2 regions of the Neomoorella glycerini genome follow, and region 2 is predicted to be linked to the other one. Evidence: riboswitches for the same ligand, from Rfam matches in the RefSeq annotation. Region 2 holds a riboswitch; the other holds the start of a gene.
The links. Region 2 has a riboswitch for S-adenosylmethionine ahead of MGLY_RS15455 (homocysteine synthase). Riboswitches for the same ligand answer to the same signal wherever they lie in the genome.

Region 1 (7,772 bases), 150 kb from region 2:
TATAGTCATTGGTGAGGGATGGTAAACCCTGACCCAGCAAGGCAGTTTCGATCAAAGCCTTCCTGGTATGCCGCACCTTTTTTCCTTGCATCATGGTCATAAAGATTTAATCACCACTTGTCCGGGATTTTAATTCAGTTACGAGGACAGTTGCGAGGATAATCACACCTGTTGTTAACTGTTGATAGTAGGAGGCAATTCCATGAATGGTCAGCCCGTTATGTAATACCGCCAAAAGGAGACCTGCAAGCACAGTACCCCCTATACTCCCCCTGCCGCCTTTTATGCTAGTTCCTCCGAGAACTACCGTGGCAATAGCATCTAGTTCCATCATATATCCAGCCGTAGGATCGGCACTGTTAAGCCTTGCGGTCAGCACTAACCCTGCTAAAGCCGCGGTAAGAGCCCCAAGCATATATACAATAATTTTAAAAGTTACTGTGGAAACTCCGCATAAACGCAGGGCTTCTTCATTGCCACCCAGGGCCAGAGTATAATAACCTAGCTTCGTATTGTACAGGACAAAAGCACCCAGGATGGCGACCAGCGCAGCAATAACAACAGGAACAGGGAATATGCCCACCTCTCCGCTCCCGAACCATGTAAAGCCTTCCGGAAAGCTGGAAATAGGGATGCCTTTGGTAATAATTAAGGTCAGACCCCGGATAGCGGACATTGAAGCCAGGGTAACAATAAATGGGTTTAAACGGGATAGCGCTATAAGGGACCCATTAATTAATCCAACTATTAACCCTACGGCCATCCCCATAATAATGGAAGCAGCTACCGAAAGGAACCAGAAATGCATGGCAACAGCCATAACTACACCACTTAAAGCAACTATAGCCCCTGCCGAAAGATCAATGCCGCCGGAAGAGATTATTAATGTCATACCAACGCCAAGGATAATATTAAGGGTACTTTGGTCCAATATATTTCTCAAGTTTTCCCATCGCCAGAAAAAAGGAGAGGACAAGGATAAAGTAATTACCAACAGCAATAATAGCCCAAATAGGATTGTCTGCACCGAGTTTATCTGCAACCAGACGTGCGGCTTAACCCGCGCCATGGAGCTTAAATCACATCCCCGATCTAACTGTTTGCGACTTATTTTACGTTCCTGTTATTAGTTTTACTATCTCATCGGGACTGGTGTCACGAACAATAAAATGCCCCACAGATTCACCGTGTCGGAGGACACAGATGCGATCAGCAATAGAAAACACCTGCTGAAGGTTATGGCTGATTAAAATTACGGCATAACCTTGCTCCCTGAGGGTATTAATTAAGGCCAACACCTGTTTTGTTTCTTGAAGGCCCATAGCCGCCGTCGGCTCATCAAGAATCATAACCCGACCACCCTTATGGATGGCCCTGGCTATAGCTAAAGCCTGACGCTGGCCACCTGACAGGCTGCCGGCGAGAACATTTATTACAGGGATATTTACCTTTAACCTTTTCAGAAGTGAAGCTGTTTCAATTTCCATCTTTTTCTTGTCAATTAGAAAACCGGCCCGCGTCGGTTCCCGGCCCAGGAAGACATTGCTGCAAATATCGCGGCAGTCGACAAGAGCCAGATCTTGATATACTGTTGTAATACCGTTCTTTAAAGCCTGCGCTGGAGTCAGTTGCTTAAAAAGCCTCCCGGCTATGTAAATTTCGCCTTTATCAGGTTTGTAAACCCCGGATAAAATCTTGATCAGGGTCGACTTGCCAGCACCGTTGTCCCCCATCAGGGCCAGAACCTCGCCCTCGAATACATCGAGGTTTACTCCCCGCAGGGCCACGATGTGTCCGAATGACTTCCATAAATTGCGGGCGCGCAGGATTGGCCTGGCGTTTCCGGGTGTAAGTACGGCCATCGTCTTTTTCCCTTCTCTTTATTTTTTATGGCTTCTCCCCTGCAGCGATTTTATAATGGCCGTTTTTGATCCACTTGAAGGCCAATACTTCCTACTATCTTTTTCAACGAATAAACATAAAATCCTCTCATTATTAGCATGAAATATAGTTATAGTTTTTGCTGGGAATTTACCCTTGCGTTAGTATGGACTTAATAACGGGCGATTGCTAAATAAAACTGCTAGAAAACGGAGGCGCTACTGGGATAAAGAAAAACCCTCCACAGGAGTGGAAGGCTTAAAAGTAAGTATAAATCACCAGCGTTGTAAACAAAAAATATTAAAACTTGGCAAGAGCGATTACGCCACTATAACTTCTTTAAGACCATTGCGGCAGCCGCCCCGGTGACCGGCATAAAAAAGTCCCTGGCAGGAAGCCAGGGAGCTTGATATTCCTGGTGCGCCAGGTAGGCTTCGAACCCACGACCCGCTGATTAAGAGTCAGCTGCTCTACCAACTGAGCTACTGGCGCATAGATGGCGCGCCCGGCAGGATTCGAACCTGCGGCCTCCGGACTCGGATTCCGTTACTCTATCCACCTGAGCTACGGGCGCTTAACAACTGCAAAAGTTATTATATTACGGATTACAGCTAAAGTCAAGGCCAGGTCGGCTCCAAAATCTCCGTATTTTAATTAACAACTATACCCGTCCTTCAATACGAACCAGATCTACCTGACCCCAGGCCGCCAGTTTATCACCGGCAATGATTACCGCCCCCAGGACACCGGGAATGTTTGCGGCCAGGCGGGCAGCCTTTTCCACATCAGCGGGTTCCTGGACGGTATTACCGGCAGCTGTGGCCACGGCGTCGGCCAGGGCTGCGGAAGTGGCCAGGATAACGGCCGCATCGGCCCGCCCAAAACTCAAAGAAGGGCCGACGGTGCCGGAAGAGGTGCAGATGCCTAAAGGGCACATTCGCGGCTCAACCTTTAAGGCCAGGCGGTGGCTGAAGGGTGAAGCGCCGGCAAAAATGCCGATGAGCCGGGAACGGCTGCTGTTTAAATAAATATCGCCGCCGTTTTCCACAATGATTTCTCCCCCTGGCCCTACAAGGTCGGTGGCAACATACTGGGCCATGGCCCCGGCTACCGCCGCCATGGGTCCAACGCCAGCCAGACTGGCTGCGGCCGCCATTTCCCTGGCTATAGGCGGGGCTTCCTCCGGTACATCATGGGGTACCAGGGTACGGGCAAAAACAGGGTCCCGGGCGAGATAGGCCTCCAGTTGCCAGCGATAATGGCGAATGATCTCTTCCGCCTGCCTGACCAGTTCCGGTTTAAACTGCGCTTTAGGGATGCCGATGTCCAGGTCGGTTTCTTTATAGGCCACCTGGAAATGGACCAGGTCTTCCTGGGCAAAAAGCCGGCGGTAGCTTCTCTCTTCGTAGGCCAACTTTAGAAACGGACCTCCATGGCCTTATAAGGGCAGGCCTTGACGCACATCAGGCAGACGACGCATTTATCTTCATCAAAGTTAACGGTCATATCCGGGCGTTCCAGGTATAGAGCGCCGGAGGGGCAGACACTAATGCAGGCACCGCAATGGGTGCAGACGGTTTCATTGCGGTGGACATCCTGGCTCAAGGGCTGGATGGTAACACCCAGGGAGCGCAGGTATTCCAGGCCGCGGGTATACTGTTCCGGTTCGCCCTGGATTTCCAGAACCATCATCCCTTCTTTGTGGGGATTGATGTGGGCTTTGAGGATATTGACCACCAGGTCATAGTTACGAATTAGCTGGTAGATGATGGGTTTATCGGCCGTCTCGGCCATGAAACGGAGGACTACCCGTTTGGGGGACAATTTCCCCACCCTCCTTTCTCAGAATCAGGTGCTCAGGCTTCTTTTTCCTGCAAGGATTTTAAAGGCGTAGCTTCATTAATAGAAGGTAACAGGGCTACCGGCTTACTGAGGAGGAAACCGCCTGCGCGAATCCAATCTTTCAAGATTGCAGCGATCTGCCGTGCCCGGGGATAGCTCGATAGGGGCGCCGTGGGTACTTCCCGTCCCTGCAAGTTAATGGTCCCTGACTTTAGCTGGGCGTAAGTTACATAACCCAGGGGTTGAGGATTACCTGCCGGGTAGTCCAGGCCATAATCAACTACCGGGGCGTAGATTTCTTCATCGCTGCGGGAGGCCCAGTACATGATTTCTTCGTTGAGGATGGGGATGGGTATACCCAGGCCTACCGTAAGGGAAGCGCCGTAGCCCAGGAAGGAAACGCCGACCAGCCACTCCGGGCGCATCTGTTTGAGGTCACCGATCACCGCCAGGGTACCGCCGGATACAAGCTGGCCACCTTCCGGCAGGGGCGTCAGGCCGGGGCAATGTTGCGTACCCTGCCAGACCACATAGCCAGTACTGCCGCCCAGGAATATCCTGGTACCGATGCCGATGGTCCGCAAGTAAGGATCTTTCAGGAGCGGACTTAGCTGCCCGGAGGTGGAGTAATTGGCATTCCCCATATGAGGTTTTAAAACACCCATATAAGTATATATCGTCCGGTCGGATAGATTGACGGCAACATTATAATTCTGGTAAGCGTTACGGGGGTTAAAAAGGACGGCCTGGTTCAGGTCATCAATGGTAATGACGGTATTGATTTCCCGGCGCGGGTAACAATCGGTACCGTAGGCAATGGCCCTTAAGCTTACCGGTTTCCGGGCTACCAGGTCATGGATGACATGGCCGCCGCCGTAGCGAAATTCCCCGGGGTGGATGCTGTTCAAAGGATCATTATCCGGGACCTCGGTGGCTCCCAAAAAGGCATCAACGGCGGCCAGGCCGGCGTAGGCCTGGACATTATTTAACCATACCTTGCTCATTTTCATCCTGGGTTTGGTATGGCCGAAATTGAAATAGGCGCCCGATGAGCACATGGTACCAAAGGTGCCGGTAGTCACGACGTCAACTTCAGCTGCCGCCTGCCGGACGCCCTTTTCCCGGACCAGGGGAATGACCTCTTCGGCTGTCAGGACTACAACCTTGCCGCTTTTTATCCTGGCGTTGATTTCAGCCAGGGACTTTTCCACTGCCACTGCTGTTCCCTCCCTGAACTATGCCGGTTTCTCTAAAACGCTGTCATGAAAAATAAAAAACCCCTTCCCGAAAGTATAAGAAGAGGTTGAATAGCCATCAACTTATCTCTCAGGGTCTTCCTGCGGCATTTAGCACCTTCCGGCAAAGTACCGGGGTTGCCGGGTTTCATCGGGGCCTTCCCTCCACCTGCTCTCGATAAGCCGTGAGGCAGTTATGCAATTTTACTATTAAATTAATATCATGCCAGGATAAATGTGTCAAGAAGAAATTAAATGGCTTCTGGTCCCCGTTCACCGGTCCGGATCCTGATGGCATCCTCGATTGGGTAGATAAAAATCTTGCCATCGCCGATGTTACCGGTACGGGCCTGGCGGGTGATAATGGCGACTACTTCGTCAACATACTTATCCTCGAGGACAATTTCCACCTTGACCTTGGGCAGCAGGTCAATGGTATAAGTGGTGCCCCGGTAAACTTCAGTTTTACTCTGCTGCTGGCCGCAACCGACAACATGGGTAACGGTCATGCCGTGGATACAAAACCTGCCGCCGGGGTAATGGCCACCAGGCCGGCTACCGCGCCGCTGGCCGCCCCCAGGGCTGTAGGCTTGCCGTGGAGCAGCCATTCCACCGCCAGCCAGCCCAGGGTAGACGTAGTTGTTGCCTGGGCCTTTGTGGCTGTGGTAACCTACGGCATCCTGAAGGTGGTCAGCCTGCTGACACCCTTAAGGGTAACGGCCGAAGACGATGAGGCTGGCCTGGATCTCTCCCAGCATGGCGAGAGTGCCTATCCCGATGCCGGCCTGGCAGCCCTGGACATTGTGCCGGCTGCGGATAGTAAAGGTATTGTTCCCCAGAGGGAGCTGGTGATCAACTAGCTTTCTTTATAACTCACCGCTACAATAAAACCGCCATCGGTGCGGCCTTCCCGGGCGGCGGCAGCTTCGATGGCCAGGGCCTCTTCTACTTTCGTGCCATCAAAGTCGGGGCCGAAGAAGAGGACGGCTTTACCTTTAACGTCTTTTCCGGGCATGGCGGCCAGGAGTTCAGGCAGGGTATAAAATTTAGCGTACCGGAAGAGGCAGTCCGGTTCCCGGGCGGCCCGGGCCTCGTAGTGGCGACTCCAGAGGCTGTTGCCGCCGATGAGGCCGATGACCATGCGGCCGCCGGGTTTTAAAACCCGGTAACTCTCAGCGAGGACGGCCTTTAAATCCGGCGCGAATTCCAGGGCCGTAACTGAAACTATCTTATCAAAGGTATTATCGGCAAAGGGTAGATTCATGGCGTCGGCGTGGAGAAATTCAATCTCCAGCCCGGCTGCAGCCGCCTTCCACCGGGCGGTGGCCAGCATGGGCTCGGAAATGTCTATGCCGGTCACCTTGACCCCCAGGCGAGCCAGTTCTAAGGAAAAATTCCCCGTACCACAGCCGACATCCAGGATATGTTCCCCGGCCCGGGGCTCTAAATAAGCATAAACGGGTTTTTTTTCCACGCGGTCGACCAGGACCCCCAGGGGGCGCTTGTACCAGTCGTCATAATCGCTGGCTTTATGATCAAAAATTTCAGCCATCGCCTGGCTCCCCTTTCCCAACTTATTTATGGTATACCATATTCGCCGTTAATGGCCGTTTTCCTTTTTGGTACTTAATCTTTCTTTTCCTGAACATGAACATAAGAAAAGGACCCTTGCGGGTCCTTTTACAAGCTAACTTTAAGCTAACTCCTGATTGACAACAAGCTGGTCTGCATCCACCTGGACTTGATACTGGCCTTTGTGAAAGCCCCGTTCCAGCAGCCACTGGGTGAGGTGTTTGCCTCCTATTTCCCCGATTTTACCCTGGGCCGCGAGCCTTAATTTTAAATTGGCCGGGTCCTCGCTCCTGAGTTTATCAGTTGCGACATTTTACTGATTCAAGAACCCAGATAAAATCTAGCTTTGGGCGTTAAAAATAGCCCAAAAAGCGAAAAACGTAGTGGCAACTAATATTGTGAAATACCAAATATTATCTAGACAATAGGCAATGTTAGTGGTATCATTTAAGCATGTTCATCAAAATAACTAAAACCAAAAACCACCAGTACGTCCAGCTAGTCCAATCTTACCGGGAAAATGGAGCTGTTAAACACAAGGTCCTCCTCAATCTCGGTCGCCTGGACGAGATTGAAAACAACCCCAGCTTTCAAAGACTTGGTAAGCGCCTCTTAGAATTGTCCAAGGCCAGGGAGGTGACCAGTTTAGCCAGCTTTTCCGAGGCGCAGATCAAGAACTGGGGCTATGTGGTCTACCAGAAGATCTGGAACCAATTTGAGCTACCCAAACTTTTAAAGAAGATCAGTGCCAAACGTAAGGTACAATTCGAATTAAGCGACGCCAGTTTTCTTATGGCTATCCAGCACCTCCTTGAACCCAGGAGTAAATTAGGTACCTACAACTACCAGCACCGTTATGCCAGTTTACCCGACGTAGCCTTAAACCACCTCTACCGCTCCTTGGATTTACTCTGCGAGTATAAAGAGTTGTTGGAGGAGGAGATGTTCCAAAAGAACCGCCACCTTTTTAACATGCAGGTGGATGTGGTTTTTTATGATGTAACGACCTTTTCCTTTGCCAGCGTCGAAGCCGACACTTTACGCGATTTCGGCTTCAGTAAAGACGGTAAGTTCAACGAAGTCCAGGTGGTATTGGGCCTGCTTATTGATTGCGAGGGGCGGCCCATTGGCTATGAGCTTTTCCCCGGCAATACCTTTGACGGCAAGACCCTGGAGACGGCCTTAGAAAAGCTGGAAAAACGTTTTGGCCTGCGCCGGGTGATCATCGTCGCCGACCGGGGG
Region 2 (7,772 bases):
TGTCAAACCCCGGCCCCAGGTTGGCGGTAGTAGCCGGCACCCTTACCAGTGGCATAACTTATCCAACCTTCATTTCGCCATCTCCAGGGCAGACCCTTTAAGCTGCCCTGCTCTTTGATATGGCTGTTTGCTTACAATACCATTTCTAATACCCTGGCTTCCTCAGGCGGCAGGGATATGGGCTCGGCCACCTGCTTGATGGCTATATTAGGATCCTTCAGCCCGTGACCGGTCAGGACGCAGACGACCCGGTCGCCGGGGTGGAAATAACCCTTTTTAACATACTTGATTACCCCGGCCAGGGAAGCGGCCGAAGCCGGCTCGGCAAAGATGCCTTCGGCCGTAGCCAGCAGGCGCTGGGCCGCCAGGATTTCTTCATCGCTGACACAGTCAATAAAGCCCCCGGATTCTTTCGCCGCCCGGACGGCCGGCTGCCAGCTGGCCGGGTTACCAATGCGGATAGCCGTGGCCACCGTTTCCGGGTTGGGCACCACTTCGCCGCGCACTATCGGGGCCGCGCCTTCGGCCTGGAAGCCAATCATCTTTGGCAAATAATGGCTGCGACTGGCCTGGTAATACTCGTTAAAACCTTTCCAGTAAGCGGTAATATTGCCGGCGTTGCCTACGGGTATGGCCAGGTAATCCGGCGCCTCGCCAAGCCAATCACAAACCTCAAAGGCGGCCGTTTTCTGGCCTTCAATGCGGAAAGGGTTAAGAGAATTGACCAAGGTAATAGGATGTTTGGCCGTAATCCGGCGTACCAGGTCCAGGGCGTCGTCGAAATTACCCTGGATGGCAATTACCCTGGCGCCATAAAAAAGGGCCTGGGCCAGTTTCCCCAGGGCGATGTTGCCTTCCGGGATAAGAACGCTGCACTTTAAGCCACAACGGGCGGCATAGGCAGCAGCCGAAGCCGACGTATTGCCCGTTGAGGCACACATAATGGCCTTCGACCCGGCCTCCATGGCTTTGGCCACCGCCATGACCATGCCCCGGTCCTTAAAGGAACCGGTGGGGTTAAGCCCTTCATACTTGAAATAGAGTTTTATACCCAGCTCCCGGGAAAGATTCCCGGCGGCTATCAGGGGGGTGTTGCCCTCCTGTAAAGTAATCAAGGGAGTTGCCTCCGTCACCGGCAGGAACTCCCGGTAAGCGCGAATAACTCCCGGCCAGCTCAACCACCTTCTCCTCCTTCTACTCGCACCACACAGGCTATTTCTTTAACAACCGGCAAACCGGTTAAGATGCGCAGGGCATCCTGCAGGTTTTGCTCCCGGACACGGTGGGTAATGAGGACCAGTTCGGCCAGTTCCCCCAGCATGCGCTCCTGGATGACCGAAGCCAAGCTGACTTCCCGCTCGCCAAAGACGCCGGCAATACTGGCCAGCACCCCCGGCCGGTCGACAACTATCAACCGTAAGTAATACTTAGTAATAATGGCTCCCATGGGTTTCAGGGGTTTATCATAAAAACAGGTACAGGATATGCGGCCGCGGGTCTGGTGCTGGATGTTGCGGGCTGCTTCCATAATATCGCCCACCACGGCGCTGGCCGTAGGCATGGAACCGGCACCCCGGCCGTAAAACATGGTTTCCCCTACGGCATCGCCTTCCACGAAAATGGCATTAAAAACATCGCTGACTGCCGCCAGGGGATGGTTTAAGGGTACCAGGGCCGGGTGGACCCGTACTTCTATTCCTTCTTCGTCCTCCCGGGCAATTCCTAAGAGCTTGACGGCATAACCCAGGTCGGCAGCGTAACTAATGTCCTGGGCCGTGAGATTGCTGATTCCCTCCCGGTAAACGTCCGGGTAAGTAATGCGGGTACCAAAGGCGATGGAAGCCAGGATGGCCATTTTACGGGCGGCATCCTCACCTTCAATGTCGGCAGCAGGATCAGCTTCGGCATAACCCAGGGACTGGGCTTCCTGGAGGACTTCTGCAAAATCCCGCCCTTCCCGGCTCATCTTGGTGAGGATATAATTGGTGGTCCCGTTGACGATGCCCATGACCTGGCGGATACGGTTACCGGCCAGGCATTCCTTCAAGGGGCGGATAATGGGAATACCCCCACCCACACTGGCCTCAAAGAAAAGGTCAACCCCGCTGGCCTCAGCGGCATCAAAAAGCTCCTTGCCGTAAAGGGCGAGGAGATCCTTGTTGGCCGTTACCACGCTTTTACCCCGGCTGATAGCCTTGAGGATGTATTCCCGGGCCGCGCCGGTACCCCCCATCACTTCGACTATAATGGGAATATCCGGGTCAGCCAGGATCGTATCCGGCTCGGTAGTAAGCAAGTCGGGACTAACTTCTACCTGGCGGGATCGATGCCTATCCCGTACCAGGATGCGACTGACTTTTAGAGGCCGGCCCAGCTTCTGGGCGATGGCGGCACCGTTCTGCTGCAGCAGCCGGACCACGCCGCTGCCCACGGTCCCCAGGCCCAGGAGGCCGATATTTATTGGTCCTGACACACCCTCACACTCCTCGTACCTTTCAATTTTACCTTATCCCTCCCTGTTGGGCAATACTTTTTTATCCAGACAGGTCGGGGCGTAACTCAGCCAGGTAAGGTTTAATAATAGCTTCCAGCTGTTTAAATTCAATAAGAAAAGCGTCATGACCATAGGGAGAATTGAGTTCCCGGTACCGGGCGCGGCCACCGCCGGCCTTAATTAACCGGACAATCTCTTTCACCTGGTAGGGTGGGAAGAGAAAGTCACTGGCTATACCTATCCCCAGGCAGGAGCAGGGAAAATCCTGCCATACTTCGGCATAATTTCCCCGCCGGTGACTGACATCATGGAGATCAATAGCTTTGGTCAGGTAGAGATAGGCATTGGCGTCAAAACGCTGGACCAGCTTTCTTCCCTGGTAAGCCAGGTAGCTTTCCACTTCAAACTGGCCCTCGAGCCGGTAGTATTTTCCCGGGTCCACCACGGTCCGGCCGAATTTCATGGTCCAGGAAGGGTCACTCTTATAAGTAATGGTCCCGATCCGCCGGGCCAGGGCCAGTCCCCGCCGGGGACCCGGGGTACCGTAATAATCGCCGCCCTGCCAGTCCGGGTCGGCGTAGATGGCTTCGCGCTGGACATTGTTGAAGGCTATTTGCATGGGGGTGGTCCGGCCGCCGGTGGCAATGGGAATAATGGCGCCGACCATTTCCGGGTAAAGGAAGCCCCATTCCAGCACCTGCATGCCGCCCATGGAACCGCCGATGGCCGCTACCAGGTGCCTGACGCCCAGGTAATCCAGCAGTATTTTCTGGGCCCGCACCATGTCGCGAATGGTAATTATTGGGAAATCCAGGCCATAGGACCTGCCGCTGGCCGGGTTTATGCTGGCCGGTCCTGTAGTCCCATAACAGCTGCCCAGGACATTGGCGCAGACCACGAAATAACGCCGGGTGTCCAGGGCCCTGCCCGGCCCCACCAGGGGGTCCCACCAGCCGGGCAGCCGGTCGTCCGGGGAATGGCGGCCGGCAATATGGGCGCTGCCGGTAAGGGCATGGAGGACCAGGATGGCGTTATCCCCGGCAGCATTCAACTCGCCATAGGTTTCATAGGCTATGGTAAGGGGGCCTAAACGGGCCCCGCTTTCTAGCTGCAGGCTTCCCGGCCAGTGGTAAAACCGGGTGGCAACAATACCGACATCGCCCATACTATAACCTGCTCCTGCTCAGGGCCTGGTCCAGGTCGGCAATGAGGTCGTCGACATCCTCCAGGCCGATGGAGAGACGGACCAGGTCCTCGGTTACGCCGGAAGCCAGCTGTTCCTCCGCCGTCAACTGCTGGTGGGTAGTGCTGGCCGGGTGGATGACCAGCGAACGGGCGTCACCGACATTGGCCAGGAGGGAAAACAGCTCCAGGCTATTGATAAATTTTTTCCCAGCTTCCCTGCCGCCTTTAATGCCAAAGGTCAAGATCGCCCCTGCTCCCCGGGGCAGGTACTTTTGTGCCCGTTCATAAGAAGGATGGGTGGGCAGGCCGGGGTAACTCACCCAGGCTACGGCCGGATGTCCTGCCAGCCAGCGGGCAACCTGCAGGGCATTCTGGACGTGGCGCTCCATACGTAAGGGCAGGGTTTCCAGACCCTGGAGGAAAAGGAAGGCATTGAACGGGCTCAAAGCCGGTCCCAGGTCGCGCAGGAGTTGTACCCGGGCCTTGAAAATATAGGCTGCCGGGCCAAAGGCTTTCAGATAACTGAGGCCGTGATAGCTGGGATCCGGCTCCACCAGGCCGGGAAATTTGCCGTTATCCCAGTTGAATTTACCGGAGTCGACAATGACCCCGCCGATGGAGGTACCGTGGCCGCCGATAAACTTGGTGGCCGAATGGACCACAATATCGGCTCCGAAGGCAAAGGGCTGGCATAAATACGGCGTGGCAAAGGTATTATCAACGATTAAAGGTATACCAGCAGCGTGGGCGATGGTCGCGATGGCTTCCAGGTCCGGCACATCCAGTTTGGGGTTACCGATGATCTCTACATACAGGGCCCGGGTGTTATCATTAATGGCGGACCGGAAATTTGCCGGGTCGGCACTATCGACAAAACGGACCTTGAGGCCGAATTTGGGCAGGGTAGAGTTAAACAGGGTGAAGGTCCCCCCGTAAAGGCTGGTGGAAGCCACAATTTCCTGCCCGGCGGTGGCAATATTGGCCACAGCCAGGGTGATCGCCGCCTGGCCGGATGCCGTGGCCAGGGCGCCAACACCACCTTCCAGGGCAGCCATCCTTTTTTCGAAAACTTCGGTGGTGGGGTTCATCATGCGTGTGTAAATGTTACCGGGTTCACTTAAGGCAAAGAGGGCCGCCGCATGGTCGGCATCCCGGAAAACGTAGGAAGTGGTCTGGTAAATGGGTACGGCACGCGCTCCTGTAGCCGGGTCGGGTTCCTGGCCGGCGTGCACCGCCAGGGTGGCAAAATGATACTGCTGCTTGGACATAGGTAATTCCCCTCTCTTTTATAATTAGCCGGCTGCGGGGGAATAAAAAAGCCTCTCCGATAAGAAGAGGCAGGAGCTTGCTTACCCCCCTTATCTCTCAGGGCAAATGCCCTGCAGGAATTGGCACCTGTCGCCCCCGGAAAACCGGGATAGCGGGTTGCCGGGCTTCATCGGGCCAGTCCCTCCACCACTCTTGATAAGAGTTTTTACTTCCTGTATTCAATTAAGCCAGCTTGATATAAACTATAAACCCTGTTGCAACTGGTGTCAAGGGCATTTTCATTTTCCCGGGTTATATTTTCCTGGGACGGAAGAACCCAAAGACCATTTAGATTAAATTATATTTAAGCGGGGCCTCCGGCCCCTCTCCACTTTCTCGCCGCTTCCACTCCGTTTTTTGAACTATTGTAAAGTAAAGTAATACTAAATCTCTCCTTATCCCTGGCGCCAGGCGGCAACAACCTGCTCCTCGACGTCTTCCAGGTGCCGTAACATGGCTGCCGCAGCCTCATCGCCATTACGGTTGATTAAAGCTTTTACTATCTCATAGTGTTCATCAACCGAGCGTTCGCCGCGGCCGGGAATGGCCAGGCTGCGCGAGCGGCTGTCGGCCAGGAGATCGAGCATGCTGTGCATCAAGCGCACCAGGACGGTATTGCCGGTGGCCTGGGCCAGGCGGTAATGGAAATTGCTGTCATGCCCGGCCAGGAGGGAGAGGCGGCCGCTGCGCAGGCGTCCCAGCTGTTCCCTGGTGGTGGTAACCATGCCGGCCAGTTCCTGGATATCAGCCTGGCTGGCCCTTTCTGCCACCCAGCGGGCCGCCTGGGGCTCCAGGACTTTACGCACTTCAAATAAATGCAAAACGGTATCCCTGTTCACCGGCAGGTGGCTGGCAAACTGCTTTAAGTATTCATCGGGATCCTGCTCGCTGATAAAGGCCCCCTGGCCGTGACGGATGCTTACCAGGCCCTCGGCAGCCAGCATTTTTAAGGCTTCCCGGACGGAAGTCCGGCTCACCCCCAGCATTTCCGCCAGTTCCCGCTCGGCGGGCAGGCGGTCGCCAGGCTTCATCCGCCCCTCGAAGATGCTCTTTTTGATTTCATCTACCACCCGGTGATAAACGCTTTTGGGATTGCGGTTAATGGGCTGGAAAAGTTTTTCCGTTGAATTATCGCTCAATGGTTATCGCTCCTGTACCTGGGACAAGTGGTCTTACCTCTATAAATTGTACCATAGCCCGGGGTAGCAGTAAATATCCAGTTGCCCGGCTTCTAAACCAGGTTTAACTAACTTGTACGTCCAAGTATTTACTGCTAGAATGGATAGAGATAACTGGTGGATGGGATGAAAGCCTGCTTAAGGAGATGGCTTGCGTGTGTTTTCTTTGCTGATTAAGGGCGGCACGGTGGTTGATGGTACCGGTCGCCCTCCTTTTCGGGCCGATGTAGGTTTGCAAGGAGCAAAGATTGCCGCCCTGGGCCGGTTGGATGGCACACCCGCCGGGAAGGTCATTGACGCTGCCGGCCTGGTAGTTGCCCCCGGCTTTATTGATTTTCACAGCCACGCTGACGCCGAACTCCTACGGGACCCGGAGGCCCGGGCCAAGCTGGTCCAGGGAGTCACCACCGAGGTCATCGGCAATTGCGGCATGTCCCTCGTTCCCGGCCACCAGGAGAGTCTGCCCCTGCTGGCCGCCTATGCCGGCCCGGTACTGGGAGAGATTCCACCCGGTTTCCATGCTGCCGGGGTAAAAGATTACTTATCCCATCTAACCCGCCAGGGCATGGCTGTTAATGTAGCTACCTTCGCCGGTCACGGTTCTATCCGCCTGGCGGTCATGGGTATGGCCGACCGCCAGGCCGGTAAGGCGGAGATGGACTTCATGGCGGCCCTTCTCGAACAGGCCATGAAGGAAGGGGCCATGGGTCTGTCCAGCGGTCTACTCTACCCGCCGGGATGCTATGCCCCGACAGAGGAGCTAATCGCCCTCTGCCGGGTAGCCCGCCGGTACGGGGGCATTTATGTCAGCCACATCCGTAACGAATCGGACGGTGTCCTGGAGGCTATTGAGGAAGCCCTGGAAATCGGCCGGGAGGCCGGCATTCCCGTCCATATCTCTCACCTTAAAGCCTGCGGTCCCTGTAACTGGCCGAAAATACCCCGGGCCCTGGCCCTGCTGGCGGCAGCCCGGGAGCAAGGGCAGGACGTCACCTGGGACGCCTACCCCTACATCGCCGGTTCGACTACAGCCGCCTCCCTCCTACCCCCCTGGGCCGTTGCCGGGGGTGCGGCCGCCCTCAGGGAACGCCTGGAATCTCCGGATACCCGCCGGGAAATAAAAAAGGCCTGGCAGGAAGGCCTGCCGGGCTGGGATAATATGGTCAAATCCTTAGGCTATGATCGGTTGGTAATCAACGCAGTATCCCACAGGGAGAATGCGGATTGCGTAGGTCTAACCCTGGCCGAGATTGGCGCCAGGCGCCGTTGCGATCCGGCTGACGCCCTCCTGGACCTGCTGTGGACCGAAGGCGGCAGCCTGGCCATCGAAACCTATCACGCCTGCGAGGAAACCCTGGACATGATTCTGCGCCACCCGGTGACGACCATCGGCAGCGATGGCATCTATTCCGGCGACCAGACTCATCCCCGCCTGTACGGCACCTTTGTGCGGGTTCTGGGCCGCTATGTGCGGGAACGCCGGCTCCTTACCCTGGAAGAGGCCGTGGCCAAAATGACATCCCGTCCGGCGGCCAGGCTCGGCCTGCGGGGGCGGGGGCGGGTAACTACGGGCTTTTATGCCGACCTGGTCCTCTTCGACCCGGAGA

Region 1: linked by a shared signal. The riboswitch ahead of MGLY_RS14690 (homocysteine biosynthesis protein) and the one ahead of MGLY_RS15455 (homocysteine synthase) in region 2 are both predicted to bind S-adenosylmethionine.

What each region holds. Positions count from the first base shown of each region.
Region 1 is NZ_CP046244.1:2,932,380-2,940,151, forward strand. It holds gene MGLY_RS14655 (pseudouridine-5'-phosphate glycosidase) at 1-100, opposite strand, end outside; gene MGLY_RS14660 (ABC transporter permease) at 107-1,027, opposite strand; gene MGLY_RS14665 (ATP-binding cassette domain-containing protein) at 1,113-1,862, opposite strand; tRNA gene MGLY_RS14670 (tRNA-Lys) at 2,298-2,373, opposite strand; tRNA gene MGLY_RS14675 (tRNA-Arg) at 2,379-2,455, opposite strand; gene MGLY_RS14680 (UPF0280 family protein) at 2,543-3,295, opposite strand; gene MGLY_RS14685 (NIL domain-containing protein) at 3,298-3,705, opposite strand; gene MGLY_RS14690 (homocysteine biosynthesis protein) at 3,738-4,940, opposite strand; SAM riboswitch class I at 5,040-5,143, opposite strand; partial or broken gene MGLY_RS14695 (P-II family nitrogen regulator) at 5,210-5,488, opposite strand; partial or broken gene MGLY_RS17865 (hypothetical protein) at 5,473-5,586, opposite strand; gene MGLY_RS14700 (hypothetical protein) at 5,645-5,818, shown strand; gene MGLY_RS14705 (class I SAM-dependent methyltransferase) at 5,815-6,510, opposite strand; gene MGLY_RS14710 (IS1634 family transposase) at 6,984-7,772, shown strand, end outside.
Region 2 is NZ_CP046244.1:3,084,581-3,092,352, forward strand. It holds gene thrB (homoserine kinase) at 1-55, opposite strand, end outside; gene thrC (threonine synthase) at 132-1,178, opposite strand; gene MGLY_RS15445 (homoserine dehydrogenase) at 1,175-2,473, opposite strand; gene metX (homoserine O-acetyltransferase MetX) at 2,535-3,659, opposite strand; gene MGLY_RS15455 (homocysteine synthase) at 3,661-4,947, opposite strand; SAM riboswitch class I at 5,035-5,150, opposite strand; gene MGLY_RS15460 (FadR/GntR family transcriptional regulator) at 5,383-6,126, opposite strand; gene MGLY_RS15465 (N-acyl-D-amino-acid deacylase family protein) at 6,323-7,772, shown strand, end outside.